Regions from separate parts of the Vibrio sp. B1Z05 genome, predicted to be linked through region 2. Evidence: riboswitches for the same ligand, from Rfam matches in the RefSeq annotation. Region 2 holds a riboswitch; each other region holds the start of a gene.
The links. A riboswitch is a leader RNA that binds a small molecule or an ion and turns the genes downstream of it on or off. The one in region 2 is predicted to bind thiamine pyrophosphate.
Positions count from the first base shown of each region.

Region 1: another riboswitch for thiamine pyrophosphate. It lies ahead of thiD (bifunctional hydroxymethylpyrimidine kinase/phosphomethylpyrimidine kinase); the one in region 2 lies ahead of QV280_RS12645 (thiamine phosphate synthase).
Region 3: another riboswitch for thiamine pyrophosphate. It lies ahead of thiC (phosphomethylpyrimidine synthase ThiC); the one in region 2 lies ahead of QV280_RS12645 (thiamine phosphate synthase).

Region 1 is NZ_CP130464.1:605,325-616,186, reverse strand. Features, by position in the region: gene QV280_RS15640 (nickel-dependent hydrogenase large subunit) at 1-43, opposite strand, end outside; gene QV280_RS15635 (hydrogenase small subunit) at 43-1,188, opposite strand; gene QV280_RS15630 (hypothetical protein) at 1,205-1,357, opposite strand; gene hypE (hydrogenase expression/formation protein HypE) at 1,388-2,404, opposite strand; gene QV280_RS15620 (cupin domain-containing protein) at 2,659-3,315, shown strand; TPP riboswitch at 3,369-3,466, shown strand; gene thiD (bifunctional hydroxymethylpyrimidine kinase/phosphomethylpyrimidine kinase) at 3,536-4,357, shown strand; gene QV280_RS15610 (ABC transporter ATP-binding protein) at 4,365-5,168, shown strand; partial or broken gene QV280_RS15605 (ABC transporter permease) at 5,230-5,955, shown strand; gene QV280_RS15600 (ABC transporter substrate-binding protein) at 5,987-6,940, shown strand; gene QV280_RS15595 (ABC transporter substrate-binding protein) at 6,992-7,963, shown strand; gene tenA (thiaminase II) at 7,973-8,638, shown strand; gene thiM (hydroxyethylthiazole kinase) at 8,672-9,463, shown strand; gene thiE (thiamine phosphate synthase) at 9,473-10,096, shown strand; gene QV280_RS15575 (DUF3612 domain-containing protein) at 10,203-10,862, opposite strand, start outside.
Region 2 is NZ_CP130463.1:2,758,185-2,769,046, reverse strand. Features, by position in the region: gene QV280_RS12705 (DUF1488 family protein) at 1-212, shown strand, start outside; gene QV280_RS12700 (gamma carbonic anhydrase family protein) at 205-753, opposite strand; rRNA gene QV280_RS12695 (16S ribosomal RNA) at 1,339-2,891, shown strand; tRNA gene QV280_RS12690 (tRNA-Ile) at 2,991-3,067, shown strand; tRNA gene QV280_RS12685 (tRNA-Ala) at 3,156-3,231, shown strand; rRNA gene QV280_RS12680 (23S ribosomal RNA) at 3,600-6,488, shown strand; rRNA gene rrf (5S ribosomal RNA) at 6,581-6,696, shown strand; tRNA gene QV280_RS12670 (tRNA-Asp) at 6,781-6,857, shown strand; tRNA gene QV280_RS12665 (tRNA-Trp) at 6,936-7,012, shown strand; one part of gene QV280_RS12660 (IS630 family transposase) at 7,190-7,765, opposite strand; one part of gene QV280_RS12660 (IS630 family transposase) at 7,767-8,225, opposite strand; tRNA gene QV280_RS12655 (tRNA-Phe) at 8,334-8,423, shown strand; gene crcB (fluoride efflux transporter CrcB) at 8,840-9,223, shown strand; TPP riboswitch at 9,264-9,377, shown strand; gene QV280_RS12645 (thiamine phosphate synthase) at 9,459-10,637, shown strand; gene QV280_RS12640 (HesA/MoeB/ThiF family protein) at 10,627-10,862, shown strand, end outside.
Region 3 is NZ_CP130463.1:834,699-845,560, reverse strand. Features, by position in the region: gene QV280_RS03955 (porin family protein) at 1-202, shown strand, start outside; gene QV280_RS03950 (type II secretion system protein) at 361-945, shown strand; gene QV280_RS03945 (anaerobic C4-dicarboxylate transporter) at 1,188-2,609, shown strand; TPP riboswitch at 2,867-2,965, shown strand; gene thiC (phosphomethylpyrimidine synthase ThiC) at 3,237-5,165, shown strand; gene QV280_RS03935 (conjugal transfer protein TraF) at 5,248-6,408, opposite strand; gene QV280_RS03930 (sulfite exporter TauE/SafE family protein) at 6,896-7,633, shown strand; gene QV280_RS03925 (4Fe-4S dicluster domain-containing protein) at 7,761-8,618, opposite strand; gene QV280_RS03920 (molybdopterin-dependent oxidoreductase) at 8,621-10,862, opposite strand, start outside.

The sequences.
Region 1 (10,862 bases), on a different replicon from region 2:
CTTCAATGCGAGTGATTGGGTCTATAACGACACGTTTACTCATTACTCTTCCTCATCCAATTTTTTTGCAAATACACTGGCAACGGCGTGCGCGGTAATACCCACGGCCGAAATACCTAACACAGCGGTACCGATATAATCTGATGTTTTATCAAGGCTTGATGTAATGTCTCGGCGACCAAGGGGTTTTTCAAACTCTGACATAGAGTCCCAAAAATCGGGCTCAGAACAACCAATACAGCCGTGACCTGCTAATACAGGCCAACTGGTGCCACTGTTAAAACGTTGCGTTGGGCAGTTGTTGTAGGTGTAAGGTCCTTTACAGCCTACTTTAAATAAGCAATAGCCATTTTTTGCGCCTTCATCGCCAAATTCTTCGACAAATTCACCTGCGTCAAAGTGTCCACGACGTTCACAGTTATCGTGTACACGAGCGCCATAGGCCCAGCGAGGACGGTTGTAAATATCAAGGGGTGGCAATTTGCCGAACATGATGAAATACATCAATGTGCCAACAATATTGCGCTCACTAGGTGGGCACCCGCCAAGGTTCACCACGGGCTTATCAATCACTTTATGAATGCCTTTTGCTCCCGTTGGGTTAGGAGCGGCGGCTTGTACTCCGCCAAATGATGAACAAGTTCCGACTGCGACTATGCCAGCGGCACCATCAGCGGCTTCTTTTAAGATAGCCATACCGGTTTTGCCTTTTGCGCCAACGGTAAGGAATGTGCCGTTATTTGCGGTTGGCACAGCGCCTTCTACAGCCAATAGATATTGACCTTTGTAGGTTTCTAAAGCGTGCTCAAGGTTTTCTTCTGCTTGCCAGCCCGCCGCCGCCATAATGGTTTCGTGATACTCAAGGGATAGGTGTTCAAAAATAAGGGTGTCGAGGCTTGGAGTATCGGCGCGCAGTAGTGATTCTGAACATCCGGTACATTCGGCTAAATGTAACCAAACCAAAGGCACACGGTCTGCAAGCTCAGCCGCTTTTGCCACCATTGGAGTAAATTCCATAGGTAAGGCGAGAGCGGCGGCGGTGAGGGATGACCATTTCATAAACTCACGGCGATTAATGCCAGATTGCTCGATATTGTCCACCAGAGGCGTGGATTTTAAAGCCGGCATTTTTGACAGTTTATCTAATCTTTTTTTACATAAATCCATTAGCGCTTGATAATTAAACATCTCGCTCTCCGAATGATTACAGTTTTTTGTATAAGAAGCAGAAAAGCAGCGCGGCAAGAGCGATGGTCGAGAAGCTCATAGGGCCTGTAGTGTGGCTATGGATAAATCCTGTATCGTGCGCGAAAGAGGTGATAGGTAACAACATCAGGCTAACAAGTAGTTTTTTCATTACATTTAGATCCTTGAAAAGTGAGAAAAATTAACAGATGCGAGGAAGTTGCTCGCCAGTGGGCATTAATAGTTTTTTGCGTGCGCCATAAAGACTTTCAATGAACACCCCTTCAACAGAATCGACAACCTCACCGATAATGGCGGCGTTGTCGCTATACGGTAGGGTGCGCAGGTGTGCCAATAGAGCGTCGGCTTCTGCTCTCTCTACAAAAATGACGGCCTTTCCTTCATTCGCCATTAATAATGGGTCTAACCCTAATATTTCAGACACTGCAGTCACTTCTGGGTGCAGGGGTAATGCCGTTTCTTTGATGAGCATGCCCAGTTTGGTCATGTCGGCGATTTCATTACATACCGCCGCTACGCCGCCACGGGTGGCATCACGCATAGCGTGTACACCAGGTTGAGCCAGCAAAGGTTGGGTTAATAAATTCAGTGGCGCGCAATCGCTTTTGATAGAACCAGACAAAGCCAGTTCATTTCTCGCTTGTAAGATAGCGACAGCGTGATCGCCTAAGGTGCCGTTGACGATGATTTTGTCACCGGCTTTTATTTGGCGAGCACCAATTTGCAGAGGTTTTGGAATAACACCGATACCGCTGGTGTTAATAAAGATTTTATCGCAAGCGCCTTTAGCGACCACTTTAGTGTCACCAGTTACTATGGTGACTCCTGCTTCTTTCGCGGTTTGTGCCATTGCGATGACGATCTGTTCTAAGTCTTGAATAGGGAGTCCTTCTTCAAGAATAAAGCCGACACTCAGGTATTTGGGAATGGCGCCACCAACGGCGAGATCGTTCACCGTGCCGCATACGGCGAGTTTGCCAATATTGCCACCGGGAAAGAAAATAGGGTCAATCACAAAACTGTCGGTGGTAAAGGCTAAACGATCGCCTTGCGCAATAAGGGTATCGAATGGAATTCTGGCCTGATCTTCTTGAGAGTTAAGCTGCTCATTATCGAAGTGGTGTAGAAACAGCTCATGGATAAGAGACTGCATTTTTTTTCCACCGCTACCATGTTCTAGGGTTATTAGGTTTAACATTTTTATCACGCGGGGCTATTAGATTGGTCTGGATAACATCAAATTACAAGCATGATGACAATGGTTGGGAATATAGATTTTAAAAATAGCAAGTCGCTATCGTAATGATTTTGTTGAGCTAAAACATGAAAGGTGTAATTAAAACTCATTTTTCATTACTTTGAGGTCGTATAGCACGAACTTATCAACTATCTAATAACGAGTTGCCAACTATTCTTACAATAGCCTTGTCTATTAACACGAGAATATTGATTATGTTGAATATGGATGTTAGCCAAACAGTGGTAATAAATACCGAAAACATGGCATGGGTGAGTAGTCCGGCGCTAGGCGTTAGCCGAAAGCCGTTAGAGCGCGAAGCAAAAGAGTCTGGGCACGTTACCTCCATCGTCAAATATGAGCCAGGATCGCATTTTGCTACGCATCGACATCCCTTGGGTGAAGAAATTTTGGTACTCGAGGGGGTATTTTCTGATGAATTTGGTGATTATCCGCAAGGCACCTATCTTCGCAATCCTCCTGCAAGTCAACATGCCCCTTTTAGTAAAGAAGGATGCGTATTATTGGTAAAGCTCAATCAGTTTGATGCTCGAGATAGGCTTACAGTGCGCATTGATACCCACAATGCGCAGTGGCATGCCGGAGTAGGCGGATTGCAAGTGATGCCTTTACATGATTTTGAACACGAACATATAGCATTGGTCAAATGGCCCAAGGGTGAGCGGTTCCAACCACATTCTCATTTTGGTGGTGAAGAGATTTTGGTGCTCAGTGGAGAGTTTAGAGATGAGTTTGGTCATTATCCAAAACTCACTTGGATGCGCAGTCCGCACATGAGCCAACACTTTCCGTACGTCGAACAAGAGACCATCATTTATGTCAAGACAGGGCATTTACTGTCAAGGCTCTGAATTTCTTTTATTTCGGGTTCCCTCACCATAGGGACTCTGATAGTATCGCTGCATCGTATTAGTCGGGGAGCCAATAGGCTGAGATCGCAATAGCGAACCCGTTGAACCTGATTCAGTTAGTGCTGACGTAGGGAACTAATCGCCACTCTAGCTATAGATCTCAACTTTTCTAGCGCAGTAGGCATTGGTTTCGTTCGTCTAACGAAAAGGAAATGTCTTCGTGCCTCAAACAAATAAAACACCTATCGTCCTTACTATTGCTGGCTCTGACAGCGGTGGCGGTGCAGGTATTCAAGCCGATATTAAAGCCATCTCTGCCACAGGAAGTTATGCTTGTTCGGTGATTACCGCGTTAACTGCGCAAAACACCCAAGGTGTGAGTGGTATCTTGCCGATTTCTGCCGAGTTTATTGAACAACAACTGGATGCGGTATTCACCGATTTAGACGTGGTGGCGGTAAAAGTAGGCATGTTAGCCGAAGCGGCGCTGATTGAAGCTGTGGTGAAAAAGCTAAAACAATACCAACCTAAATACCTCGTAGTTGATCCTGTGATGGTGGCGACGAGTGGCGATTTATTACTGCAACAATCGGCCATTGCAACTCTAAAGACTCAGCTACTGCCACTTGCTGATGTGATTACGCCTAATTTACCCGAAGCGGCCACCTTGTTAAATCAAGAGTTACCGACGACTGAATTGCAAATGAAGGCGATGATAGAAGATCTGCGCGCGTTAGATTGCAAAGCAGTGTTGCTTAAAGGCGGCCACTTAGAAAGTGAATCAACCAGTACTGATCTACTCATCAGCGCTGATAAAGTTGAAACCTTTACCGTAGAGCGCATTAACACACAAAACACTCACGGCACGGGCTGCACTTTATCATCGGCGATCGCTTCGTATTTGGCGCAAACAGGGGATTTAATTGAGTCGGTTTCGTTAGGGAAAGAATATATTTCTAACGCAATTGCGCATGCCGATGAACTTCATATTGGTAAAGGACACGGTCCTGTACATCACTTCTACGCACTAAGCACCAAGTAATCGACTCATGCAAAGTCATTCTTCTCAAGATAGTGTTCATCCGGTTGTTGAACCGAACGCGCAAGGCATAGTGATTAATAACGGCAGTTTGCAGTTTGCTGATGCCGATGCTCCGTTATTTAGCCAGCTCAATTTGACCTTTAAACAAGGCAGTTGGAGCAGTGTGTTAGGTAAAAGTGGCTGTGGCAAAACCAGTCTATTGCGCCTTATGGCGGGATTGTTACCTGACAACGTGCATTGGAGCGGTACGATCCACAGCAGTTTTGCCAATCCGTTGTCAGAGTCCATCGCTTATATGGCGCAACAAGACTTGTTAATGCCGTGGCTGACGGTAATAGATAACGTCTGCTTTAGTGACCGATTCGCTTCTACAAAACTGACCAAACCACAACAGGCACAACGAAAACAGCAAGCCAGTGCTTTGCTAGATAAGCTGGGTTTGTCGGGACAAGAGCAAGTATACCCAAGGCAGCTATCCGGCGGCATGAAGCAGCGCGTGGCCCTTGCGCGCACACTAATGCAAGACAAGCCCATCGTTTTGATGGACGAACCATTTTCGGCGCTAGATGCGGTAACGCGCTATCGCTTGCAAGATCTGGCCTGCGAAATGTTAGCGGGAAAAACCGTAGTGTTGATCACTCACGATCCTCAAGAAGCGCTTCGTTTAAGCGACCGCATTTATTTGATGCAATCCTCTGAAAATGTAGAAACCGTAGCCGTGCCTGCCGGGGATGCCCCTCGTCTTATTAGCGCGGAAATGGCGCAACTGCAACAAAGCATTATTGAGCAATTAGGAGGCCGAGGTGAGTAAACCTGTCGTGGTTCAACAAGGCTTAACCAGTCGCGTGAAAGCCAATTCGTCTATGGTGTTTCGCTTGGTGGTTTCGTGCTTAGTAGTGCTGGGCATTTGGCAAGCCGTGGTAACGTTTTTTGATTTACCTAGTTTTATTTTGCCAGAGCCTGCGGCAGTGTTTAACCGCCTAGGTACGCGCAGTGATGTATTGTGGCAACACACGATTATTACTTCCCAAGAAATCATCTTAGGTTTGATTTTAGGGTTAAGTATGGGGCTAATGTTTGCGCTGCAAATGTTGCTGTTTGAACCTTTGCGCCGCTGGTTATTACCTATTTTGATTGCCTCACAAGCCATTCCTGTATTTGCCATTGCGCCTATTTTGATGCTGTGGTTTGGCTATGGCATCGCCTCAAAAGTGGTGATGGCGGCGCTGATTATCTTTTTCCCTGTGACTACCTGTTGTTACGACGGATTGCGTAATACGCCAAAAGGGTATCTCGATCTAAGCAAAACTATGGGCGCCTCTCGCTGGCAACAACTGACTCAAGTGAGATTGCCTGCGGCAATGCCGGCATTAGCGTCTGGCATTCGAGTCGCCGTAGTCGTTGCACCCATCGGTGCCGTAGTGGGTGAGTGGGTAGGCTCTAGCGCAGGTTTGGGCTATTTAATGCTACAAGCCAACGCTCGAATGATGATAGATGAGATGTTTGCCGCGCTGTTTATTTTGGCATTGATCTCGGTCATCTTGTATTTCATCACCGACAGATTGCTCAACAAATTCATTCCATGGCAGTTTGATTAACTGCTTGTATTTATGTCAGTAAGGAACAGACATGATTTCATTTAAAACTCAGTTTCGCGTCGCATTAGCCGGCGTGGCACTTTTATTTAGCAGTGCAGTTTTTGCTAAAGATAAACCCCTTACATTAATGCTAGATTGGTTCGTAAATCCCAATCACGGGCCTATTGTGATTGCTCAGCAAAAAGGGTTGTTTGCTAAAGAAGGACTTAAGGTCACCATTCAAGAGCCGGCTGACCCAAGTGTACCGTCAAAGTTGGTGGCAGCGAATCAAGTCGATCTCGCCATTTCCTATCAGCCTTCGTTCTTAATCGATGTGGCTTCAGGACTGCCTCTAGTATGGAGTGGCACTTTACTGGCAACGCCTCTAAATACGTTGACGGTATTAGATAATGGCAAAATCAAAACGCTGGCGGATCTAAAAGGAAAAACTGTGGGTGTGTCAGTATCGGGTTCTGATGAGGCCATTATTGGTCGCATGCTAAAAAATGAAGGCGTGGATTTTTCTGACATCAAAATTGTGAATGTTGGTTGGGCACTTTCTTCATCGTTGGCTTCGGGGCGCGTTGACGCTATTTGGGGCGGAATGCGTAACTTTGAATCCCATCAGCTAGAGCTTGAAGGGTTTAAATCAAAAAGTTTTTATCCAGAAGAACATGGCATTCCTCCCTACGATGAACTGATGTTTGTAGCCAATGCTAAGCACTATGATAAAGACGCTATTGCTCGTTTCAATAAAGCCCTTGAGTTAGCCACTCAATATATTGTGAACCACCCAGAGCAAGCGTGGAAAGAGTTTGTGGCTTACAACCCTGACACCTTAGACAACGAACTAAATCACAGAGCCTGGTTGGATACGTTAACGCGCTTTGCGTTGCGTCCCTCGGCTATAAACCAGCAGCGTTATGACGACTATAGCCACTTTATGCATGATTTAAACATTATAAAAACTATTCCAGATAGTGATACTTATCTAATTGATTTTTAATTAATAACTTTATTACCCATGACTATGTTATTTCAAGGAAAAGGAACCCTAATGAAACGATTTATCTCGACGCTGTTTGCGTTACTTGCAACGACTTCTATTTTGTTTAGCCCATTATCACTTGCAAGTGACAGCGCAAAAGCCAAAGACAAAGAACTTACGCTAATGTTAGATTGGTTTGTGAACCCGAACCATGGCCCAATTGTTATCGCCCAAGAGCGCGGTTTGTTTAAAGCGCAAGGCTTAAAAGTGAATATTCAAGAGCCGGCTGATCCTAGCGTTCCAGCTAAATTGGTGGCGGCAAACAAAATCGATCTTGCGGTATCTTATCAGCCAACGCTGACCATTGATGTGGCGGCAGGACTGCCTTTGATTCGCAGCGGTACTTTGGTTTCAACGCCACTAAACACCATGATGGTGATCGACAACGGTAAAATTAACTCACTCAAAGATCTGAAAGGTAAAAAAGTGGGTATTGCCATTGCTGGCAACGAAGAGGCGAGCATCGGCACTATGTTACGTTCAGCGGGTTTGAAATTCTCAGACGTTGAAATTGTAAACGTAGGTTGGGCGCTGTCGTCGTCGGTAGCTTCTGGAAAAGTAGACGCTATTTGGGGCGGATTTAGAAACTTTGAAACCAACCAATTGGCTATTGAAGGCTATAAAGCGAAAGCGTTCTTCCCTGAAGAGCATGGCGTACCGGCTTATGATGAATTGGTTTTTGTGGCTAATGCCAATAGCTATGACGCAGATGCGTTAAAACGTTTTAACCACGCAATTGAACTGGCGACACAATATATTGTCAATCACCCAGAGCAAGCATGGAAAGAGTTTGTTGCGTACAAACCAGATACGCTAAACAACGAGCTTAACCGCCGCGCATGGGAAGACACTTTAACTCGATTTGCTCTGCGTCCAGCAGCGGTCGATCGCCAGCGTTATGACAACTACGCACAGTTTATGTTTGACAATAAAATTATTGGTAGCGTGCCAAACAGTGCCAACTACCTACCTAGTTTTTAAGGCAGTCCAATGAATACAGAGCAACTAATTCAAGCTTGTCAGCAAGAGTGGCAAGGTTATATTGAGCATGATTTTGTACATCAGCTTGCTGACGGCACTCTTGAGCATGAAGTATTTTTACACTATTTAAAGCAAGACTTTTTGTTTTTAATCCAATACTCAAGAGCGTATGCACTCGCCATTTATAAAGCCAAAAATCTGACTCAGATGCGCAGTGCGTTATCCAGTTTGCATGCACTGCTGGATGCTGAAATTGGTCATCATGTTGATTTTTGTGCGAAATGGGGCATCAGTGAGCAAGAGATGGAAGCGGAAACCGAAGATTTCGGTACGGTCGCTTACACTCGCTACGTACTGGATACAGGCAGTGCCGGCGATCTGACGGATTTGTACACAGCGTTAGCGCCTTGTGCCATCGGTTACGGGGTGATTGGCAAGAACTTGATTGGTCGCGAGAGCACCAAACTAGAAGGCAATCCGTATCGCAGTTGGCTGGAAATGTATTCTGACCAAGAGTTTCAGCAATCAGTGGTAGAATGCACGGCCAATCTTGATGATCTTATCAAAGATATTGAGCTTGATAGTGCTCGTGGCAAAGAGCTTATTGAGATATTTAGAACGGCCACTCGTATGGAAATTGCGTTTTGGGAGCAAGGTTACAACGTGCTTAAATAAGGTTGTAACGCCATTACATAAGGTGATTAGACAATGGATAAAAATCAAATAGCAGCCAGTTTACAAACTCTGCGTGACAGTAAACCGCTAGTGGTAAACATCACCAACTATGTGGTAATGAACAACACCGCAAACGCCTTGTTGTCTATTGGTGCTTCGCCAATTATGGCGCATTCGGCGCAAGAAATGGCCGAAATGATGAGCTTTGCAGGCAGCTTAGTGATCAATATTGGTACGCTAGACAGTGTATGGATCCCACGGATGTTGTTTGCAGTAGAGCAAGCCAATATCAACGGTAAAACGGTCATTCTTGATCCTGTCGGTTGCGGCGCAAGTACGCTTCGCACCGAAGTGTCGCGTCAAATTGCCGAGCAAGCCGACCAATTGATTATCCGTGGTAACGCCTCAGAAATCATTGCTTTGGCCGGTGAACAAGCGCAATCAAAAGGTGTGGATGCACTGGATAGCAGCGACTCTGCGGTCAACGCCGCCAAGTTCTGCGTTGAGCACTATGGCGCAAACGTGGTGATCTCTGGCGCGAGTGATTATGTCGTGACTAAGCAAGCCACTTATAAGCTCGATAATGGTCATCAAATGATGCCTTATGTAACGGGTATGGGCTGTTCGCACACCGCGATCACGGGTGCATTTGCTGCCATTGGCGAAGTGACAGGTGTTGCCGCTACCGCTATTTTAGGGGTGGCAGGTGAAATCGCCGCTGAGAAATCAGCCGGTCCTGGTTCACTGCAAATGAACTTGTTAGATACCTTGTATCAGCTAGACACAGATACGGTTTTGTCTCGTTTAAAACTGCAAATTGTATAAGGACGCAGCATGAACCCTTATGAACTCTACTTTGTGACCGACGATCACCAAGATCTTGACACCCTGTGCACTGTGGTAAAGCAAGCTATTGCCGGTGGCGTCACTATGGTGCAAATTCGTGAAAAACACGGCGATGTGCGTGCGTTTATCGAGCGTGCCCGCGCGGTAAAAGAGGTGATGGCAGGCAGTGGTGTATCGCTTATTATCAATGATCGCGTTGATGTTGCACTAGCGGTTGATGCCTGCGGAGTTCATTTGGGGCAGTCTGATATGCCGGTAGAATATGCCAGACGTTTGCTAGGTAAAGACAAGTTGTTGGGCTTATCGGTGGAAAGCGAGCAGCAACTGCTAGAAGCGCAGTCTTTACCTGTTGATTATCTGGGTGTCAGCGCTATTTTTGCCACGCCAACTAAAACCAACACCATTAAACACTGGGGCTTGGCAGGGCTACAAAGCGCGGTTGAAACGTCAACCAAACCGCTGGTGGCTATTGGCGGCATTAATGAGAGCAATATCCAAAGTGTGGCAAAAACAGGTGTTGATGGTGTCGCACTTGTGTCGGCCATTTCGGCGGCTAGCGATCCTACTTTGGCGAGTCAGCAGTTATTGTCAAAGATGCGCTCAGTATCTTAGTCACTATAAAAATGCAGTCTGGCGTAAAATAAGCTATTCACGAAAAATAAAAAAGAGGGTTGCCCAGTTATACTTGGCAACCCTCTTTGTTTTTGTCCGATTGAGTTTATTCTTGTACGACTTTAATCGGTTTTTTTTGACGGCGTTTGCATTGCGGCACTCTAGGGCAGACTGAGCCTCTTGAGCAGATGAGCCTTGCTCTGTTATCTATGCCGCGTTCAATCCAGTTAATATTTAAAATTCTGCCCACAGTGAGTAGCAACTCTTTAATGTCTTTCGGAATTGGCCCAGTGCCGCCGTTATCTATGCAAGATTGCTTAAGCCTTTGCGCAACATCAATAGCGTTAAACCCTTGTGCGGCGATGGCTGGGTTTAAATCAAGGCCGCTGCATAATACATGCGAGTTGCCGGCAAAATCTTTGACCTTAACGGATTCACAGCAATAAATATGCGGCACATCGTTTTGCATCAAAATGGAGATTTGCGCCACGCTAACATTAAAGTCGGTGTCCTTAGTGGTCATGCGAAAAACCGCCCAGTGCTGACACGGATCTTCGACCATCTTCATGTTTCCCCAAGGCAGAGGTATTCCATTTCCGCGATACACTGCTTTAAGTGTCCCCGGATAATAAGCGTCGAAATAATGCCAGTGAGGGTAGGGTGAGACCGCAGTCATGCGTCGCATTGCAATAGATTCGGAAACGCCTGCGAGCTTGCAAACGCTGATGTCGTAGCCGTTTCTATCAAGCAGTTGGCGAAAAGGCAC
Region 2 (10,862 bases):
AGACAGTGACCTTTATTGGTCAGCAAGCGGGTAATCTTATTGAATGCATCGTCTCGGTTTCCTATTTGCAAAACCTATCACAACTGCCTATTGAAGATGAAAATGTGGCGTTGCAGGTTTTTTCAGAATACCGCTTTGATTTGGAAGATTTAGCAGAAGAGCTGATTGAAGCAGAAGAGTTCAACCAGCTAGGGAAAATCGAAATTAATTGATGTCGTGCACTTCGTTCAAGTAGTCGTTTTTATTTTGAACATAGTTATCGGCAGACTTCACCAAAAACGCGGTTTCTTCTTCAGTTAAAGGTCGTATCTGTTTTACAGGGCGACCTACATAGAGATAACCGCTTTCTAATACTTTATTCGGTGGAACTAAGCTTCCTGCGCCAATAAACACATCGTCCTCTATAACAGCACCATCCAAAATGGTACTGCTCATTCCCACGAGCACTCTATTTTTAATGGTGCATCCATGCAGCATCACCAAATGACCCACAGTCACATCATCGCCAATTAATAGCGGATAGCCATTTGGATTGCTTGGGCTCTTATGAGTGACATGTAATACAGAACCATCTTGAACATTGGTACGCTCACCAATATAGATATGATTAACATCACCACGTGCGGCAACGTGTGGCCAAATACTAGAATCACTCCCTATTTTTACATCACCGACAATAACGGCAGAGTCATCTATATAAGCATTGGGCTCAATCGACGGCTTAGTACCCTTGAAACTGCGTAAAGAACTCATAGTTAAACCTCGCTAAAACTGTATCAATATTGTTATGAAACTATCAAAAAAAGACCTTTGTGGCTAATTGATGAGCATACGGCAATAAAAGGCGAAAATCTTCGAAAAAATGCTTGCCAACTTGATCTGTATCTCTATAATGCGCCCCACTGACACGGCAACAGCGACAACGCTTCGCAGTGATTCAGTCGGCAAATTAGCCGAACCATTTGAGTTTAACTTCTCTTCGAAAATAAATTCAAAAAAGTGTTTGACACTTTGGTTCAAAACGCTAGAATGGCCGTCCACTTGAGAGGTAAGCCTCGATAGTGTGCTCTTTAACAATTTAAACCTATCAATCTGTGTGGGCACTCGTTGATGATAATCGAAAAGATTTATCAATGAACTGAGTGACCAAAATCAAATTGGAATTCAGCCTTGAGCTGTTTTGTTTTACTTTTTTAAAAGTGAAAACCAATAAGAGCACAGTCAATTCATTATCGTTCTGTTGGAACGATAATAGCTTTAAAATTACTTCTTACTTTCGAGTAAGGAACAGTTTTGAAGTCAGTATTCATTGAGCCGTTCTTAGGAACAAAAAAACTTTAATTGAAGAGTTTGATCATGGCTCAGATTGAACGCTGGCGGCAGGCCTAACACATGCAAGTCGAGCGGAAACGAGTTATCTGAACCTTCGGGGAACGATAACGGCGTCGAGCGGCGGACGGGTGAGTAATGTCTGGGAAATTGCCCTGATGTGGGGGATAACTATTGGAAACGATAGCTAATACCGCATAACGTCTACGGACCAAAGAGGGGGACCTTCGGGCCTCTCGCTTCAGGATATGCCCAGGTGGGATTAGCTAGTTGGTGAGGTAATGGCTCACCAAGGCGACGATCCCTAGCTGGTCTGAGAGGATGATCAGCCACACTGGAACTGAGACACGGTCCAGACTCCTACGGGAGGCAGCAGTGGGGAATATTGCACAATGGGCGCAAGCCTGATGCAGCCATGCCGCGTGTATGAAGAAGGCCTTCGGGTTGTAAAGTACTTTCAGTCGTGAGGAAGGCAATACAGTTAATAGCTGTGTTGTTTGACGTTAGCGACAGAAGAAGCACCGGCTAACTCCGTGCCAGCAGCCGCGGTAATACGGAGGGTGCGAGCGTTAATCGGAATTACTGGGCGTAAAGCGCATGCAGGTGGTTTGTTAAGTCAGATGTGAAAGCCCGGGGCTCAACCTCGGAACCGCATTTGAAACTGGCAGGCTAGAGTACTGTAGAGGGGGGTAGAATTTCAGGTGTAGCGGTGAAATGCGTAGAGATCTGAAGGAATACCAGTGGCGAAGGCGGCCCCCTGGACAGATACTGACACTCAGATGCGAAAGCGTGGGGAGCAAACAGGATTAGATACCCTGGTAGTCCACGCCGTAAACGATGTCTACTTGGAGGTTGTGGCCTTGAGCCGTGGCTTTCGGAGCTAACGCGTTAAGTAGACCGCCTGGGGAGTACGGTCGCAAGATTAAAACTCAAATGAATTGACGGGGGCCCGCACAAGCGGTGGAGCATGTGGTTTAATTCGATGCAACGCGAAGAACCTTACCTACTCTTGACATCCAGAGAACTTAGCAGAGATGCTTTGGTGCCTTCGGGAACTCTGAGACAGGTGCTGCATGGCTGTCGTCAGCTCGTGTTGTGAAATGTTGGGTTAAGTCCCGCAACGAGCGCAACCCTTATCCTTGTTTGCCAGCACGTAATGGTGGGAACTCCAGGGAGACTGCCGGTGATAAACCGGAGGAAGGTGGGGACGACGTCAAGTCATCATGGCCCTTACGAGTAGGGCTACACACGTGCTACAATGGCGCATACAGAGGGCGGCCAACCAGCGATGGTGAGCGAATCCCAAAAAGTGCGTCGTAGTCCGGATTGGAGTCTGCAACTCGACTCCATGAAGTCGGAATCGCTAGTAATCGTAGATCAGAATGCTACGGTGAATACGTTCCCGGGCCTTGTACACACCGCCCGTCACACCATGGGAGTGGGCTGCAAAAGAAGTGGGTAGTTTAACCTTCGGGAGGACGCTCACCACTTTGTGGTTCATGACTGGGGTGAAGTCGTAACAAGGTAGCCCTAGGGGAACCTGGGGCTGGATCACCTCCTTATACGATGATTATTCACGATGAGTGTCCACACAGATTGATATGGTTTAGAAAGTAAGAGAGTATTTTACGAAATAGCTTTTAGCTATTTTGTGAAAAATTGGGTCTGTAGCTCAGCTGGTTAGAGCGCTCGCCTGATAAGCGGGAGGTCGGTGGTTCAAGTCCACTCAGACCCACCAATTTTTCCTTATACTGCGTTAGATTATTCGTTGTGTACTGATGTACACGGCCTCACAATCTGCCTTGTCTAAGAAAAAATACCAAGATGGGGCTATAGCTCAGCTGGGAGAGCGCCTGCCTTGCACGCAGGAGGTCTGCGGTTCGATCCCGCATAGCTCCACCATCTTTAAGCGTATTTGCTTAAGTACTCTTAAAAATGGTTATATTCCTTTTAGGAAATAAACATGCTCTTTAACAATTTGGAAAGCTGACGATAAATAATGTGATTTCATTATTTATCAAATTTAAAAGTTCTCAAATCCTATATCTTTATGATGTAGGTACCAACACACATTCAAGTGTTCTTGGGAATAGCATCATTGCCTGATGTTATTCAAATTTGAGTCCGGCAAAATCGATGTTTGCTTCTGCTTTTTAAAGCGGAAATAAACAATAGTTATCTCGCTCATAATAAAGAGATAACGCACCTTGGAAACGTCATACTACGTTGTAGCAAACGTATTGCGTAAGCAAGACCCTTTGGGGTTGTATGGTTAAGTGACTAAGCGTACACGGTGGATGCCTTGGCAGTCAGAGGCGATGAAAGACGTAATAACTTGCGATAAGCCCAGATTAGGTAGTAATAACCATTTGAGTCTGGGATTTCTGAATGGGGAAACCCACGTGCATAAGCACGTATCATTAACTGAATACATAGGTTAATGAGGCAAACCCGGGGAACTGAAACATCTAAGTACCCGGAGGAAGAGAAATCAACCGAGATTCCGAAAGTAGCGGCGAGCGAAATTGGATTAGCCCTTAAGCTTTTAATGACACAGACGAAGGCTCTGGAAAGTGCCGCAATAAAGGGTGATAGCCCCGTAGTCGACATGTTGTTTTAAGTGAAATCGAGTAAGGCGGGACACGTGATATCCTGTTTGAACATGGGGGGACCATCCTCCAAGGCTAAATACTACTGACTGACCGATAGTGAACCAGTACCGTGAGGGAAAGGCGAAAAGAACCCCTGTGAGGGGAGTGAAATAGAACCTGAAACCGTGTACGTACAAGCAGTAGGAGCGCCTTAGAGCGTGACTGCGTACCTTTTGTATAATGGGTCAGCGACTTAATTTTAGTAGCAAGGTTAACCGTATAGGGGAGCCGTAGGGAAACCGAGTCTTAACTGGGCGTCGAGTTGCTAGAATTAGACCCGAAACCAGGTGATCTAGCCATGGGCAGGTTGAAGGTTGAGTAACATCAACTGGAGGACCGAACCGACTAATGTTGAAAAATTAGCGGATGACTTGTGGCTAGGGGTGAAAGGCCAATCAAACCTGGAGATAGCTGGTTCTCCCCGAAAGCTATTTAGGTAGCGCCTCGGACGAATACCAATGGGGGTAGAGCACTGTTAAGGCTAGGGGGTCATCCCGACTTACCAACCCTTTGCAAACTCCGAATACCATTGAGTACTATCCGGGAGACACACGGCGGGTGCTAACGTCCGTCGTGGAGAGGGAAACAACCCAGACCGCCAGCTAAGGTCCCAAAGTATAGCTAAGTGGGAAACGATGTGGGAAGGCTTAGACAGCCAGGATGTTGGCTTAGAAGCAGCCATCATTTAAAGAAAGCGTAATAGCTCACTGGTCGAGTCGGCCTGCGCGGAAGATGTAACGGGGCTAAGCTATACACCGAAGCTGCGGCTGCACACTTTGTGTGCGGGGTAGGGGAGCGTTCTGTAAGCCGTTGAAGGTGGTCTGTAAGGGCTGCTGGAGGTATCAGAAGTGCGAATGCTGACATGAGTAACGATAATGGGGGTGAAAAACCCCCACGCCGGAAGACCAAGGGTTCCTGTCCAACGTTAATCGGGGCAGGGTAAGTCGACCCCTAAGGCGAGGCCGAAAGGCGTAGTCGATGGGAAACGGGTTAATATTCCCGTACTTCTTATAATTGCGATGGGGGGACGGAGAAGGCTAGGTGGGCCTGGCGATGGTTGTCCAGGTTCAAGTATGTAGGCGGAAAGTTTAGGTAAATCCGGACTTTCTTAACGCTGAGATACGATGTCGAGCTGCTACGTGCAGTGAAGTCATTGATGCCATGCTTCCAGGAAAAGCCTCTAAGCTTCAGATTATAAGGAATCGTACTCCAAACCGACACAGGTGGTCGGGTAGAGAATACCAAGGCGCTTGAGAGAACTCGGGTGAAGGAACTAGGCAAAATGGTACCGTAACTTCGGGAGAAGGTACGCTCTTGGCGGTGAAGTCCCTTGCGGATGGAGCTACTAGGAGTCGCAGATACCAGGTGGCTGCAACTGTTTATTAAAAACACAGCACTGTGCAAAATCGTAAGATGACGTATACGGTGTGACGCCTGCCCGGTGCCGGAAGGTTAATTGATGGGGTTAGACTTAGGTCGAAGCTCTTGATCGAAGCCCCGGTAAACGGCGGCCGTAACTATAACGGTCCTAAGGTAGCGAAATTCCTTGTCGGGTAAGTTCCGACCTGCACGAATGGCGTAATGATGGCCACGCTGTCTCCACCCGAGACTCAGTGAAATTGAAATCGCTGTGAAGATGCAGTGTACCCGCGGCTAGACGGAAAGACCCCGTGAACCTTTACTACAGCTTGGCACTGAACATTGACCCTACATGTGTAGGATAGGTGGGAGCCTTTGAAACAAGTACGCCAGTATTTGTGGAGGCAATCTTGAAATACCACCCTTGTATGCTTGATGTTCTAACGTAGGTCCCTAATCGGGATTGCGGACAGTGCCTGGTGGGTAGTTTGACTGGGGCGGTCTCCTCCCAAAGAGTAACGGAGGAGCACGAAGGTGGGCTAAACACGGTTGGACATCGTGTGGTTAGTGCAATGGCATAAGCCCGCTTGACTGCGAGAATGACAATTCGAGCAGGTGCGAAAGCAGGTCATAGTGATCCGGTGGTTCTGAATGGAAGGGCCATCGCTCAACGGATAAAAGGTACTCCGGGGATAACAGGCTGATACCGCCCAAGAGTTCATATCGACGGCGGTGTTTGGCACCTCGATGTCGGCTCATCACATCCTGGGGCTGAAGTCGGTCCCAAGGGTATGGCTGTTCGCCATTTAAAGTGGTACGCGAGCTGGGTTTAGAACGTCGTGAGACAGTTCGGTCCCTATCTGCCGTGGGCGTTGGAAGATTGAAGGGGGCTGCTCCTAGTACGAGAGGACCGGAGTGGACGAACCTCTGGTGTTCGGGTTGTCATGCCAATGGCATTGCCCGGTAGCTAAGTTCGGAATCGATAAGCGCTGAAAGCATCTAAGCGCGAAGCGAGCCCTGAGATGAGTCTTCCCTGGCACTTTAAGTGTCCTAAAGGGTTGTTCGAGACTAGAACGTTGATAGGCAGGGTGTGTAAGTGCTGTGAGGCATTGAGCTAACCTGTACTAATTGCCCGTGAGGCTTAACCATACAACACCCAAGGGGTTTTGTGGACTCAAAGTAGAACTTTGAATGTGTGATACGAACTTTTAAATAACAGCTTTCTAAATTTTAAAATTTTTCTCGATGACCATAGCATTGTGGACCCACCTGATTCCATGCCGAACTCAGAAGTGAAACATAATAGCGCCGATGGTAGTGTGGGGTTTCCCCATGTGAGAGTAGGACATTATCGGGATTTAATTACGTTTTTAGATTTTATATCTAGAGACAAAAACTGGATAAGGCATTTATAAGACCTTGTTTAGTAACAAATTGGTGCGGAGTGGTAGTTCAGTTGGTTAGAATACCGGCCTGTCACGCCGGGGGTCGCGGGTTCGAGTCCCGTCCACTCCGCCACTTATTTTAGAGAACCTCGCTTTGCGGGGTTTTTCTGAATCTGAGCCTTAATAAAAATTAGGTTTAGATCACAGTTTTAGGGGTGTAGCTCCAATTGGCAGAGCAGCGGATTCCAAATCCGCGTGTTGGGAGTTCGAATCTCTCCACCCCTGCCATAATTAAGGCCTCAGTCGAAAGACTGAGGCCTTTTTTGTATCTGTATTTTTGTCTCTCTTTTTCTATTTGAAACTGTATGTTCTTTCCATCTGGAAACCTTCATACACAATGAGGATTTATAAATGGAAGGCTTGGCTAGGCACGTTATAGTAGTTGTTTAATACCAATCTGGAAAATTAACTGGTCAGGTCAATCCAGTCCCTTGTGCACATTTGAGCGACTCTACTAGTGCTTTTCAGAAACTGATTCCATGCTGAACATACCTTTCCCACTATATCGTTGTAGTCAGTGAAGCTCTGGTTAGAAAGATAGTGTTGTCGGAGCCAACTCCAAACTTGTTCTATAGGGTTTAGCTCTGGTGAATAGGGCGGGAGTTTGATAATACTGACATTACTAAATCTCTCTGCAATATCATTGGTGTGCCATCCTGCACCATCCATAATAACCACTGCGTGACGACCTTTCTCGGTTACTTCAGATATCTGCTTAAGGTGTTCGATCATGATGTCCTTGTTTACCCAAGGAACAACCATGGCTTCTCCAATACCTTTCGAAGGACAGACTGAGCCAAACAAATACGCATACTCAAACTGTTGTTGTTTTACCGCTCTCGGTCTTGAACCACGCTCAGCCCAAAGTCTAGTTGTGCTATTTTGCTGACCAAATCTTGCCTCGTCTTGAAACCATACATCAACGCTTTCAAAGCCTATATGGCCTGGGATCTTGAGGATCGTTTCAATTTTGAATTTTTTTAAAATCGTCTTGGATTTGTTGGGATTGATGAGGATGCTTAGATCGTGAAGTTATCCAAGAGAAGCCCATATGGTTGAGCAAATAATAAATGGAATCGGGGTGATAGTGTTTATCAAACTCTTGCACTATATAAGCATGAATATCAGCACCGGTTAACCTTCCTCCAGATGAATCCGCTGCTCGACTCTTAATAAACTGGCTCAACTGTTCACGCTGCTCAACGTTAAGAAATGCAGGGCGACCTGTCCTTGGTTTTTCTTGTAGCCCTTCAAGGCCTTCCTCTAGGAATGTTTGAACCCACTTATTTACACTAGTCCTACTAACTTTAAGGAACTTAGCTATTTGGGTACGAGAATGACCATCCTTAAAATGAGCCAGTGCGAGTAATCGCATTTTCATTTGTATAGATTTTTGTTTACTAGCAAGCTTTTTAAAATCAATGTCATTTAGGCTGTCCATTGCGTCCATTCTCTTGTAAAAGTAGCAAGCCTAATTAGATCATATTTTTACTTAGAATGGTATAAGCCACTCTGTCTGCCTTTATACAAAGCGAGGTTTTTCAGATTTAGGGGTGTAGCGCCAATTGGCAGAGCAGCGGATTCCCCTAACCCCTGAAAACGGCGCGTGTTGGGAGTTCGAATCTCTCCACCCCTACCATAATTAAGGCCTCAGTCGAGAGACTGAGGCCTTTTTTGTATCTAGATTGTTGTCCCTCTTTCTATTTGAAGCTGCATGTTCTTTCCATTTATAAAACTGTCACTATTTTTCCTCAAATGGAATTTAAGGATGCATTTCCATTGATGCCTATTTATCTTTATGCCACTTCTGAGCCTCTTCTAGAGATTCTATATTCGCATTTAATAGCTTATGCCAAACAATATTTTTTAAGCTGCGAATTTCTCTTTCTTATTACGATTATTGACCTAATTGCTACTATTTTCTGCAATCTAAACTTTTACATTATATCGAGTGCATATGTTTGCTATGCTAATGATCTAGATCACATTAACGTCACATAAAGTGACGCATGTAACTTTTTAAATCTAAACAGTTTTCTTTGGAGATAAGTGGTAATGGGACAGTTTGCAACCCTAGGTTTTATCGCAATAGGTGGCGCTTTTGGTGCTTGTTCACGTTATTTAATATCTGAACTTTGCGTACTTATTTTAGGCCGAGGTTTTCCTTATGGTACGTTAACCGTAAATATTGTTGGCTCATTTATCATGGGTACGCTTATTGCGCTATTCGAAAACGAAGTCATTGCTGTAGACCCATGGCGCCAAATCGTTGGGCTTGGATTCCTTGGTGCTTTAACTACCTTCTCAACATTCTCTATGGATAATGTTCTTATGTTCCAACAAGGCGACTATTGGAAAGCGGGTCTAAATATTTTACTCAACGTTGTGTTTAGTATCTCTGCTGCAATGATCGGTTTTCACCTTGTGTTCAAAAACTGAGTAAGTTTGCTTTGTTCTTTTGATAGTTTCTATATAATGAATCTGCTTGTCGGAGTGCTGAAGTGTTAATCACAAGAAGCTGAGACCGTGAATACGGAATCCGTAGAACCTGATACAGGATAATACCTGCGAAGGAAACAAGGTGGTCAATTCTATTAGGTATTAAGATTTTAACTTAATACCACCTGCCATCAATCTATCCGACAAGCTGTGTTTATTACAGAAGGATAGGGCGATGGAATCCCCACTTACTAGCTTTATACAATCCCCCAATGCTACTCCAGCTTTTCGCGCAGCGGTTGACTCTGTTATTGAGTGCGCACGTGATGCTGGTTTTACAAATCTAATTATGGAATACAGGCAAGGCGATGGCTTTGCTGTCAGTCTAACTGCTCCTGAACAATCTTATAATCTAGCTGTAGACAACAGTGATTCATCACAACAATCTATTACCATTCACGATCAAAATAACCAGCACATCGCTTCTATCACAACGTTGTTTACCCAAGGCAAAGACATTGTCTGCCTCGTTAATGGCACTCAGTTTGAATGGGACTATGTGTCGGAAGAGTTTGCAACAACACACGATAGTTACATTGCCTGGTTATTGGTTTCACTTTCTCTTGGCTTTACGATTGAAGATTCTGCGCTAATTTCTCGTAGTGCACAGCATGTTTCATGTGAAACATGGCCATCAGATATCCGTTACTTTCCCCGCTTAAGAAACAATAATCTCGCAACAACAGTTCGTAAACAGACGCGATGCTTTGGTCTATATCCAGTAGTAGACAGCATAGAATTAGTGGAAGAGTTAGCTACTTGTGGTGTGGAAATTTTACAGCTCAGAATAAAAGACAAAGCGGCTAGTGAAGTTTCTGATGATGTAAAACGTGCTATTCAAATAGGCAAAGAACGTGGTGTTGATATCGTTATCAATGATTACTGGGGGCTTGCTTTAGAGTATGGAGCATCCTGTATTCATTTAGGCCAAGAGGACTTAGCTGAGCTAGAAGATAGCAGTTTATTGGATAGCGATATCGGTTTAGGTATCTCAACTCATGGCTATTTTGAGATTATCAATGCCTTGCAGTACAAACCTTCATACCTTGCATTGGGGCATATATTCCCAACTACCACAAAAGATATGCCTTCATCTCCGCAAGGACTGATCAAACTCAAACTATACCAAGCCCTTATTTCATCTATTGGTAAGCAAAGAGGATCACTCCTACCTAGTGTTGCGATTGGTGGTATTGATTTAGCGCGTGCGCCTAAGGTGATCGATACTGGTGTTTCGAGTGTGGCAGTGGTTAGGGCTGTAACATTAGCGGATGATAAGAAGAGAGCAGTCGATCAATTTCAAGTGTTGTTTAACTCTGAACAATCAGTGGATGGAGTGACCAATGCTCACTGATAAGGAATTTGTACGTTATCAACGGCAAATCATGTTGCCTGAGATCGGAGAGCAAGGACAGCAGTCACTATTAAACGCCAGGGTACTGGTTGTTGGTTGTGGTGGTTTAGGTAGCGCTGTGGCACTACAACTGGCAGGTGCTGGGGTGGGTAAGCTAGTTCTTTGTGATGATGACAGCGTAGAAATTAGTAACTTGCATCGACAATTAAGCTATCGCGAATCCGA
Region 3 (10,862 bases), 900 kb from region 2:
AATTTTAGGGTTGGCTCGACAATCTGAAACTCGAACACTAAACAGTACGAAATATCGCTTCAATGAAATTAGTTTTGTGACTGGCGCAGGCCTCAGAGCAGATCTCAATCAACACCTGTACTCGGACTTTCGATTTGATTTCTCGCGCTACGATGATAACGAGTATTACACTGTCTCTTGGACACTTGGTTACCTGTTTTAATCGCCCCGTCGCACCTATGATCCAACACAATGCTACGACCAAAGCCACTGCTTATGCTGTGGCTTTACTATTTTCCTACACTGAAAATTTGAATCACAATAAAATGTATTGATATGTTAATATGCACGTAGATTGGTAACAAATCCTAAGGATGGGACGTGCGAAATCAACAGTGGCCAAAACAACTGCGACGAAAACAACAGCAAGGCTTTACCTTAATAGAGTTAATAGTGGCACTTGTCATTGTCGCAACACTGGCGGTAGTGGCTGCACCGCGCTTTCTTAACTTCTCAAACAATGCCTTTGAAGCCAGTATCAAAGGGGTTGAAGCCGCTCTAGCATCCTCACTTTCTTTTGCCGATGCAAAAATTGCCATCGACAATGCAGACACCTCCATTGACTACCAAGGTCAAACCATTTCACTGACCGGTGGAATGCCAGCTGCCAGCGCAGGAACACTGCGTGCACTGCTTAATATTGAAGTTCCCCCTTCATGGACGCGCAATTGGCAAACCGTTCCTTGTAGTGAACCTGAATTTTGCATTTTAGGGAATATGTTTCCCGGCAAGAATGGTTATGTTGCGGTGCCAGATTATCCTCTGACGCAAAATGGCGGACAAGATCGTGCCTCTTATATTTGGCCAAGAGGCTATGTGCTGAAATCCAATGGTTGCTACGCGTTTTATATTAATGAAGCAACTAAAGGCGTTTATTATTCTGGTTCCATTGTCGAAGGTTGTTAAGCTTGGAGGTTGAGCGGTTAAACTCTGGCGACTAGTAATACCTAACCATGATTACCACCGATTAAAACCCCACAAAACAAGCTACAAACCAATTACACTAAGACCCCACAAATGCAACAAGGTGACTAACCTCCGATATTTGCAAATCTGCCCTGTTGTGCAATTTATTTCCTATACAGATCATAAAAAGTACATAGCAACAAACGTACTATGAGGGCAGTCATTAGCATAAAGGAGTGGTTATGTTTTATGTGCACATGTTGTTACTTTTAGCCGTTATATTTGTCGGGATCCGCTATGGCGGTATTGCGTTTGGCTTGCTTGGCGGATTGGGCGTTTCTGTTCTCAGTTTTGTATTTGGTATTGCGCCGGGTCAACCGCCTATCGGGGTCATGCTGATCATCCTTGCTGTAGTTGCCGCATCCGCCACACTTGAAGCCACTGGAGGCCTCAAATTATTGGTTAAATATGCTGAGATCCTGCTAAGGAAACACCCTTCAAAAGTGGTCTTTTTAGGGCCGTTATGTACCTATTTCTTAACGGTATTGGTCGGCACAGGTCACTCCGTCTACCCTCTATTACCAGTAATATACGATGTCAGTATAAAGCGTGGTATTCGCCCTGAAAGACCGATGGCTATCTCAACCGTCGCCTCTCAAATGGGTATTACCGCTAGCCCTATTGCGGCGGCAGCGGCGGTAGTTATGGCAACAGCGGCAAGTAATAATCTGGATATTACCTTAGGTCAGGTATTGCTAGTCACTATTCCTGCAACGCTTACAGGCGTTCTTTTAGCCGCCACTTGGAGCCTTAAGCGCGGTAAAGATCTTAGCGAAGACCCTGAGTTTTTAGAGCGTTGTAAAGATCCTCAATTTAAAGCGCAACTTATCGATACCAGTGAAACAAGCACCCACACAAAAGGGGCACACGAAGACAAACAAGCAAAACGAGGCTTAACCGTATTCTTGCTTGGTATCCTCACTGTAATTTGTATTGCGATGTTTGGTAAAGATATTGGCTTGCTACCAAAAGGGGTCAGCACCTCAACTGCGCTCCAATTTTTGATGTTGTCAGTAGGCGCTATCATTTTGCTTACCACCAATGTTGACCCGAAAAAAATCGTAAAAACTAACGTCTTTATCGCAGGAATGAGTGCGGTCATCATCATCTTTGGTATTGCCTGGATGAGTGACACCATCATTGCGCACAATAAACCATATATCATTGGTTTGGTTGAAGATATCGTGCAAACACATCCGTGGACCTTTGCCATTGCGATGTATGCATCATCTGTGTTTTTGAAGAGTCAAGCGGCCGTGCTCACCATCATGTTGCCGCTTGGCTTTGCGTTAGGGATCCCAGCCGAAGTGCTTATTGGCGTGCTACCCGCTTGTTACGCTTACTACTTTTTCCCATTTTACCCATCCGATCTGGCGGCCATCACCTTTGACCGTTCAGGGACAACTCAGATAGGTAAATATATTCTCAACCATAGCTTTTTAATTCCAGGCTTCATTGGTGTGATTAGTGCAACCGCTATTGGCTATGCATTATCCATCGGCATTTTGCCTCTTTGGTTGTGGGCGATAGTGGTTGGCGGACTTGCTTTTGCGGTAAACGGTTATATGAATCGTCTTAGCTCAAAAACATTGGAGCTAGCGTAATAGCGATGCATTAAAAAACGCACTTAACTAGTGCGAGACACAGCAAAACGGATACTCCATAACAAGAAAACCCGAGAGCTAACTAAGCTCTCGGGTTTTTTATGTATTATTAGAGCACTGAGTGATTTCTCGTTGTCTTTACAAGAGCTTATCTGCGTTTTCCTATTCTAATTAACTCTCTTCTCACACAATCTATATGCACTTGATTTCTTTTAATGGTGCATCTTTCATTCACTCAATAAGACTCGTATACTACAAATCACTTGTCGGAGTGCCATAAGGCTGAGACCGTTAACTCGGGATCCGTTGAACCTGATCAGGCTAATACCTGCGAAGGGAACAAGAGTAGAGATTTTATCAACACAGATCTCTATCCCCAGATCACAACTTTATCTAAGCTGTGTTCTTTCTTGTTGCGTCAAATCCGCCAAGCATTTTATACCAATCACTATGATTAAATGATCAGAAATAGCGCAGAGTAAACGCTTGATAGTAACGCTAGATTTTTGAGTAACTCGTTGTTCTAAAATCAAAATTCACAGTGTCACCGTCATGAGTTTTGACCCGCTAGACTGATTAGTTAACGACTGCAATTGGTGTTATTACCTTTAATTATTGGAAAATGCTATGTCGAACCGTAAACAAACTAGGCTAGAAGCGAAACGATTTATTGATTCACTGTCTGTCCAGCCCTACCCCAATTCAAATAAACGCTACATTCAAGGTTCACACCCGGCGATACAAGTGCCAGTGCGTGAAATTTCCCTAGCCGATAGTTTGGTAGGCGGAAGTAAAGAATCCCCTATCTATCAAACCAACGAGCCTATTCACGTTTATGATACCTCGGGGGTGTACACCGACCCTGAGCACACTATTGATTTATATAACGGCTTACCAAAACTAAGAGAGCAATGGATAACCCAACGTCAAGATACCGAATATCTTGATGGTGTAAGCTCCAGTTACACCAAAACTCGTTTAGAAGATGACACCTTAGATGAGCTTCGCTATGGAAACCTACCTAAAGTCCGCCAAGCAAAAGCGGGCAATTGCGTCACCCAGCTGCACTACGCTCGTCAAGGCATTATCACACCAGAAATGGAGTATATTGCGATTAGGGAAAATATGGGGCGTCAAAAATTTGCTGACGAGCAGCTAAATCATCAACATGCAGGGCAACATTTTGGGGCAAACTTGCCTAAAGAAATCACCCCCGAGTTTGTGCGCCGAGAAGTAGCAGAAGGACGCGCTATTATTCCGTCCAACATCAACCACCCAGAAGCAGAGCCTATGATCATTGGTCGTAACTTCTTGGTTAAGGTTAATGCTAATATCGGTAACTCTTCGGTAAGTTCATCTATCGAGGAAGAAGTTGAGAAGCTGGTGTGGTCTACCCGCTGGGGCGCAGATACAGTGATGGATTTGTCCACAGGCCGAAATATCCATGAAACGCGCGAATGGATTTTGCGTAATAGCCCAGTGCCGATAGGTACCGTTCCTATGTATCAAGCGTTGGAAAAAGTAAACGGCGTCGCCGAAAACCTCAACTGGGAAGTGATGCGCGATACTTTGATTGAGCAAGCAGAACAAGGCGTTGATTACTTTACGATTCATGCCGGTTTGTTGCTACGCCACGTGCCGATGACCGCCAAACGTGTCACCGGCATTGTTTCGCGCGGCGGTTCTATTATTGCTAAGTGGTGTCTGGCCCATCATCAAGAAAGCTTCTTATATACTCATTTTCGTGAAATCTGTGAAATCTGCGCCAAATATGATGTTAGCTTATCTTTAGGAGACGGACTTCGCCCAGGTTCAATCGCCGATGCCAATGATGAAGCGCAATTTGCCGAACTGCGCACACTAGGCGAGCTCACCAAAGTGGCGTGGGAATATGACGTGCAGGTGATCATCGAAGGTCCGGGACATATCCCGATGCATATGATCAAAGAAAACATGCAAGAGCAATTAGAGCATTGCCACGAAGCGCCATTTTATACGCTTGGCCCTTTAACCACCGATATTGCACCGGGTTATGACCACATTACATCGGGCATTGGAGCGGCATTAATTGGTTGGTATGGCTGCGCAATGCTTTGCTATGTCACGCCCAAAGAGCATTTAGGCTTACCGAATAAAGAAGACGTAAAAACGGGGCTTATTACCTACAAATTAGCCGCGCACGCAGCCGACCTTGCCAAAGGTCATCCGGGCGCGCAAATTCGTGATAATGCCTTGTCAAAAGCACGCTTTGAATTCCGCTGGGAAGACCAATTTAATCTTTCATTAGATCCTGAAACAGCCCGCTCTTTTCACGATGAAACGCTTCCACAAGAATCTGGAAAAGTCGCTCATTTCTGCTCAATGTGCGGCCCTAAATTCTGCTCAATGAAGATTTCACAAGAAGTGCGAGAATATGCCAAAGACTCTAAACAAGTTGCCCTAGATTCCGCTCTAGAAATCAAAATGCTAGACAACCCGCTCGAAGGAATGCGCCAAAAATCCCAAGAGTTCCTAGACTCCGGCTCCGAACTCTACCACCCTGGGGTCAGGTCTTGAAATTTGCAGCCAAAAGCTAATTTAAATTAAACAGCCCTAATTCATCCCCAGTGACAAATCATCACTGGGGATGCGGCTTTTATTACAGCGTTAACGATAAGTTCAGACCAATACCCGCCTGAGTTTCATCTGCATAAGAGCCTGCAATATCAATATGCACAACATCAAACGGACTTAGACCAATACCAGCGGTAATGCTGTCTTTAAAGTTTCCTTCCAAATCATGCTCATAACCTACGCGAAGCTGAGCCCAATTAAATAGGTTCCCTTCTACGCCAGCGCGTACAAACTGAGTATCATCGGTGGTAATGTGTTTAAACCTTGTTTGCTTATTCAAATCACCATCAACCGCAACCGTGAAATACTCAAGTTGGTAAGCCACACCCATCGCAATGTTTGGGTCAACTTGATAGGTGTGTGAAGTGCCTGATATTGGCGCAGTTTCAATCTCATTGCTGATCAAGTTCTTAGCACTAAGACCGACAGACAGCGCATGCCACTGATATAAAAAGCCAACATCTAAATTAAACACGTTCTCTGTGTTCTTTGAGTCATCGTAATCACTCAATTCAAAATCATCTAAGCTGCTTTTTGAATAGTAACTATGTAGCTGCTGAAACTTTGGTGAGAAACCAACCGACACGCGATGCTCGTCAAACGAGAATTGTTTTGCTAACGTCACGCCAATATCCATAACGCCCACGCCAATTACTGATGCTTCGGCGCTACGGTAAGCTTGCTCAATGGTAGCCCAATCTGAGCTGTTTATTGGTTCTGCATCCACCATGGAAACCACGTTCACGTAGTTTTGACTAAACAAAGCCACAGATACCGCCTCAAAAGGAATCGCCACCGCAATCCCAACACTTGCTTCTGCAAACACTGGTGCATTTTCAGCAACGGCATTAAAAGTATCGGCGAACTTGTCGATATCCTCTTGGTTACTGTTTTCATTCAAGTTATCTACGTTATCTTGCAAGTCGTTAATATCAGACAAGGTATCATCTTGATCCAAGGCTCTCACGCCAATAGAAGGAAGCAAAATACCAAAGCTATCGCTTTCTTTACTATTTGCCAGTAAAGCTGGGTTAATAAAACTCGCCGATAAATAGTTACCAGAGGCCACTCCTGTGCCACCCATAGCGGTTGTACGTCCATCTGCATAATAATTGCTGGCATGCGCTAGGTTAGAAATGGCAAAAAGCGCACCGAGTCCTACGCCAACTTTAGTTATGTATTTCATTGATATCCCTATAATTTTAATTATGAATTAATTTCTTTGTCTGTTATTCAAAATACTATTATTTCAGCATTTAATGCTAATTGATTCATATGATGAATATCAAAGTTGTGATGAATCTATCAGTGATGCAACAAAAAACGATTGCACCCATATGAAAGTTTTCTTTCATTCAAACTTATCGAATGCCCAGTAGATCAAGCATTGAGGCATGGCGAGCATTTAAACCGCCTGCAAATTTCAAGACCTGACCCCGCACTTTCCCGCTGGTGAAACGGGGGTTTTCGTGTGTGAAAGGATGTTTTTGGTTTTTATGACTTGGGTTCGCTTTATATTTTTTGGGTTCTATTAATATAAGATCTGGTTTATTTAATTTCCCTTCTATATAAATTCAAAGTTCTTCATCAACGTCGTGATGCATATATTAAATAGATTATTATGACGTCTTTGATTAGCTCATTTATTCTCTGCTTATTATTGAGATATTATTATGATTGACGACTACTACTTTTATTTGACTGCTATTCCAGCGGTTCTGGTCTACGGCATTGGCAAAGGAGGATTTGGTGGCGGATTGGGGGTGATCGCCGTGCCTCTTATCGCTCTGACTATTCCTCCCTTTCAGGCGGCTTCCATTTTGTTGCCTATTTTGTGTGTCATGGATATCTTTGCCGTAAAACATCATCACAGAAACTGTGACTACAAAGAGCTGAAGATGATTTTCCCGTACGCATTTATTGGCATTTTGATTGGCTCGGTGATCATGGGAGTGGTATCGGACAAAGTGGTAGAAATCAGTATCGGCGCGGTGTCACTGCTATTTTGCGTGCAATATTACTTAATGGGTCCTGCCAAAAGTTCGGGCAAAATCTCTTGCGGTATCTGGAGTACATTATCAGGGATTTCTAGCACTATGATTCATGCCGGTGGCGGGCCAATTAGCATTTATTTGCTGCCTAAAAACCTGAATAAGATGGTGTTAGTGGGCACTATGGCGGTGTTATTTGCCATTATGAATCTGATTAAGCTGATTCCTTACGCTTACTTTGGTCAATTTGACTCACAAAATCTGCTGACTTCACTGGTGCTTCTTCCTCTTGCACCAATCGGTGTGAAACTTGGCGTATATTTATTAAATATTGCTTCACAACAACAAGTGTATCGTATTTGTTATTTCCTACTGCTACTTTCTGGCGCTAAATTATTACATTCTGGCTTAATGGGATAAGCCTGTTTTTTAATATTTAAGTTCAGACTGTAATCACTTAGTAATTAAATACTCTTCCAAAGAAAAACCCCAAAGGCTAATTTAGCATTTGGGGTTTTATTTATTGGTTCACTGTCTATCTATCTTGTTACTCTAAGACAAGAACACCTAAGTTGATACTGTCTTCTAGCACCAGTGACGTTTCATACTGGCCTTTCGGATGAGAGACCTTAATCGTGTATGGATCAGGGCTTTCAGTTAAGTCATCAAACTTAAAGTCACCAAAGTAATCGGTATTAAGATCAGCAATCTTGTTACCGTTTTGGCTTAGACTCACAATCGCAGACTCTACACAATCAGACACTCCATCAACGGTCATAATGACCGAACCTGCGATGTGCTGCTTATTGAAGCGATGTAGGTTTTTATACCAAATTCGAGGGCGCGTACCGTGCTCTGGATGAAGCACTTGCAAGTTATCACGCTTGGCGGTTTCTTCCATTTCTTGGTCACTGGTTTTCACTGACTGCAATGCGCCTGTTGCACAAGACTGCACGCAACGTGGCTCTTTCCAGCCGTTATCTAGTAAGTGCGCATCAAAGAACCATTTTTGCGGTAGCGATAACTCTTCGTTCCACCAAATGTGCCCGTAAGGACAGGTTTTCACTAAGCGCTCTTGCCCTTTCGCTTTAATAGGATCGATGATCACAATCCCGTCATCACGTTGGTAAATCTCACCATTTTTCGCCGCTTTCACACAAGGCGCATCTTTACACTGGTTACACATTGTCGGTAGGTAAGCAACGTCTACTAATGAGCCGCTGCCTCTTTCTCTGCGTTTAATGTCAATCCAGCGATGTCCGTGACGAGGTTGCTCTTCGGTGTAACCTGGGAAGCTGTTACCACAATATTCATCTTTGTCGGCCATGAAACAGTTGTTACAGTTTTCGCAGCGCTCTACGTCTACGATCAGGTTCCAAGTTTGGATTACTTGTTGATTTTCCATAATTACTCTCCCTCCCATACACGGATATTCACTAAGCAAGAGTTACATGCAGTTGAGTGTGACTTTTTAATAATTGGACGGCTTGGGGTTAATGTATTTACCGAACCGCCGCGATCTGGTGAGCGTCCTGGTTCGCCAATTGGCTCATAGAGCGCCGAAGATTCATAAGAGTGCACCGTACCTGCTGGTACGCGACTGGTAATATGGGCGGCACATAACACAGAACCACGATCATTAAATACTTCAACGATTTGGTTATGCTTAATACCACGGCTCTTCGCATCAGCGTCATTGAGACGAATGATCCAATAGAAGTACCCATCAATCTCAACGCGGTGATCATGGATATCATTGATATAAGAATCCTTGCCGTCCATCATGGTGTGGAAGCTGTATCGGCTATGCGGAGAAATCATCTGTAATGGATATTTCTCGTATAACTCACCCGAGTGTGGCCCTTCCCAAGACGGAATGTACTTGGTCATGATTGGACGCTCAGGATCATCAGGAGCAAAGCGTTTTAAGCTGTTACAGACAAATTCAATCTTGCCACTTTGAGTTTGTAGCCCCTCTTTAAAGCCTTCTTTATATTCAGAAGGAAGCGGGTTCATCTCTGGCACATCTTTCTTACGCCCTTCGTAATACCAGCGCCATGACACAGGATCTCGGTGCTCTTCTTTCGGTGGTGGCACCACGTAGTAACCGCGTTTTAAGAATTGCTTCCAAGAGATCTTGCTTGGTAAATCCGTACCATTAAATAAACGACGTACCCACTCAAGCTCCGAAGTACCTTCACTGTAGTAAGCCCCTAGACCTAGCTTAGAAGCAATCATGCGGAAGATTTCGTAGTCAGATTTAGACTCACCTAACGGTTCTATACACTTATGCTGAATAGTCACAACGCGGTGGTTTACCTGCGTATAACAGTGATGGATATAACCGCCACAGTTCGCAAACTCACCAATATCCCAACGCTCAAAGTTAGTACAAGCAGGAAGAATCACGTCCGCAAATTTCGCTTCACCTTCTAACCAAATAGATTGGTTGACGACCGTTTCTAGATTCGGGCTGCGATACATGTGCGCGTAGCGGTTTGAATCGTTCATGGTGCCAAAGTGAGAGCCACCGTATTTGTAGTACATCTTAATCGGAGCGTGCCCTGGAGCTGGGTATTTAAACTCAAAGAACTGCCCTTCAATCGACTTAGTATCCGTTGGGTAACCGGTTGTTTTACCCTCTAAGATCGCCTCTGGGATCTTCAGTCTTGGCACCACTTGTTTAACCGTATTCATGGTCATCACTTGTGGCATACGCTGATACATGTTCACGCCAACGCCTGTGCCTTCATAGTCACCGGACAAACCGCCTTCTGAGTAACCAGGGAAGAAGAAGCGCGTATCCACTGGCGTACCTTGTTGCAAACAACCCATGTTTACGCCCGGCTTACCAATGCCTTGCATCGCCATCAAGCACACCATAGAACGTGCCCACTCAGCGCCCGTTGCACTGCGACACGCAGAGCCAAAGCCTTGAATACCACCAGCAGCTAGATAAACGCGTTTTGAACCCCATTTTCTTGCGAGTGCACGTACATCATGTGCTGGAATTCCCGTTTCGTCTTCCTGCCACTCTGGCGTTTTCGGAATGCCATCTTCGTTACCCAACACGTACTCTTGCCACTCGGCAAAGCCTTCGGTTTTATCAGCGACAAAGTCTTTATCGTATAGACCTTCTTTCATCCATACATAAGCAATCGCAAGCGCCATGGCATTACTCGTAGAAGGCTTAGTGCCAAACCATTTACCGCCAAGCAGGGCTGCGGTGTGGTTGTAGAATGGGTCGATATGCACAAACTCAATACCGAGCTGTTTTGCCCACAGGCGACGCTGCGTCCCTTCCATAGCGCCATATACGCCACTGGTCGATTCAGGATCTGCTGACCAAAATACGATCATATCCGTATGTTGCAGAGCATCTTCTACCGTTGAATAGGTATCTGGCGCGCCAAGACGAATTGAATTTCCCCAGTGGTGCATTGCGCCCCAATAGAAGCCTTCCCAACTGTCTGGGTTATGCGCCACATAAGAAGTACCAATAGTATTAAAGAAGCGTGGACGAGCCGATAGCCAGTAGCCTAAGTTACCCCAAGTATGGTGCGAGCCAGAACCGTTCATAATCGCACCCGGTCCAAATTCTTTTTTCACGCGCACAATTTCTTTTGCCACTATGTCGGTAGCTTCTTCC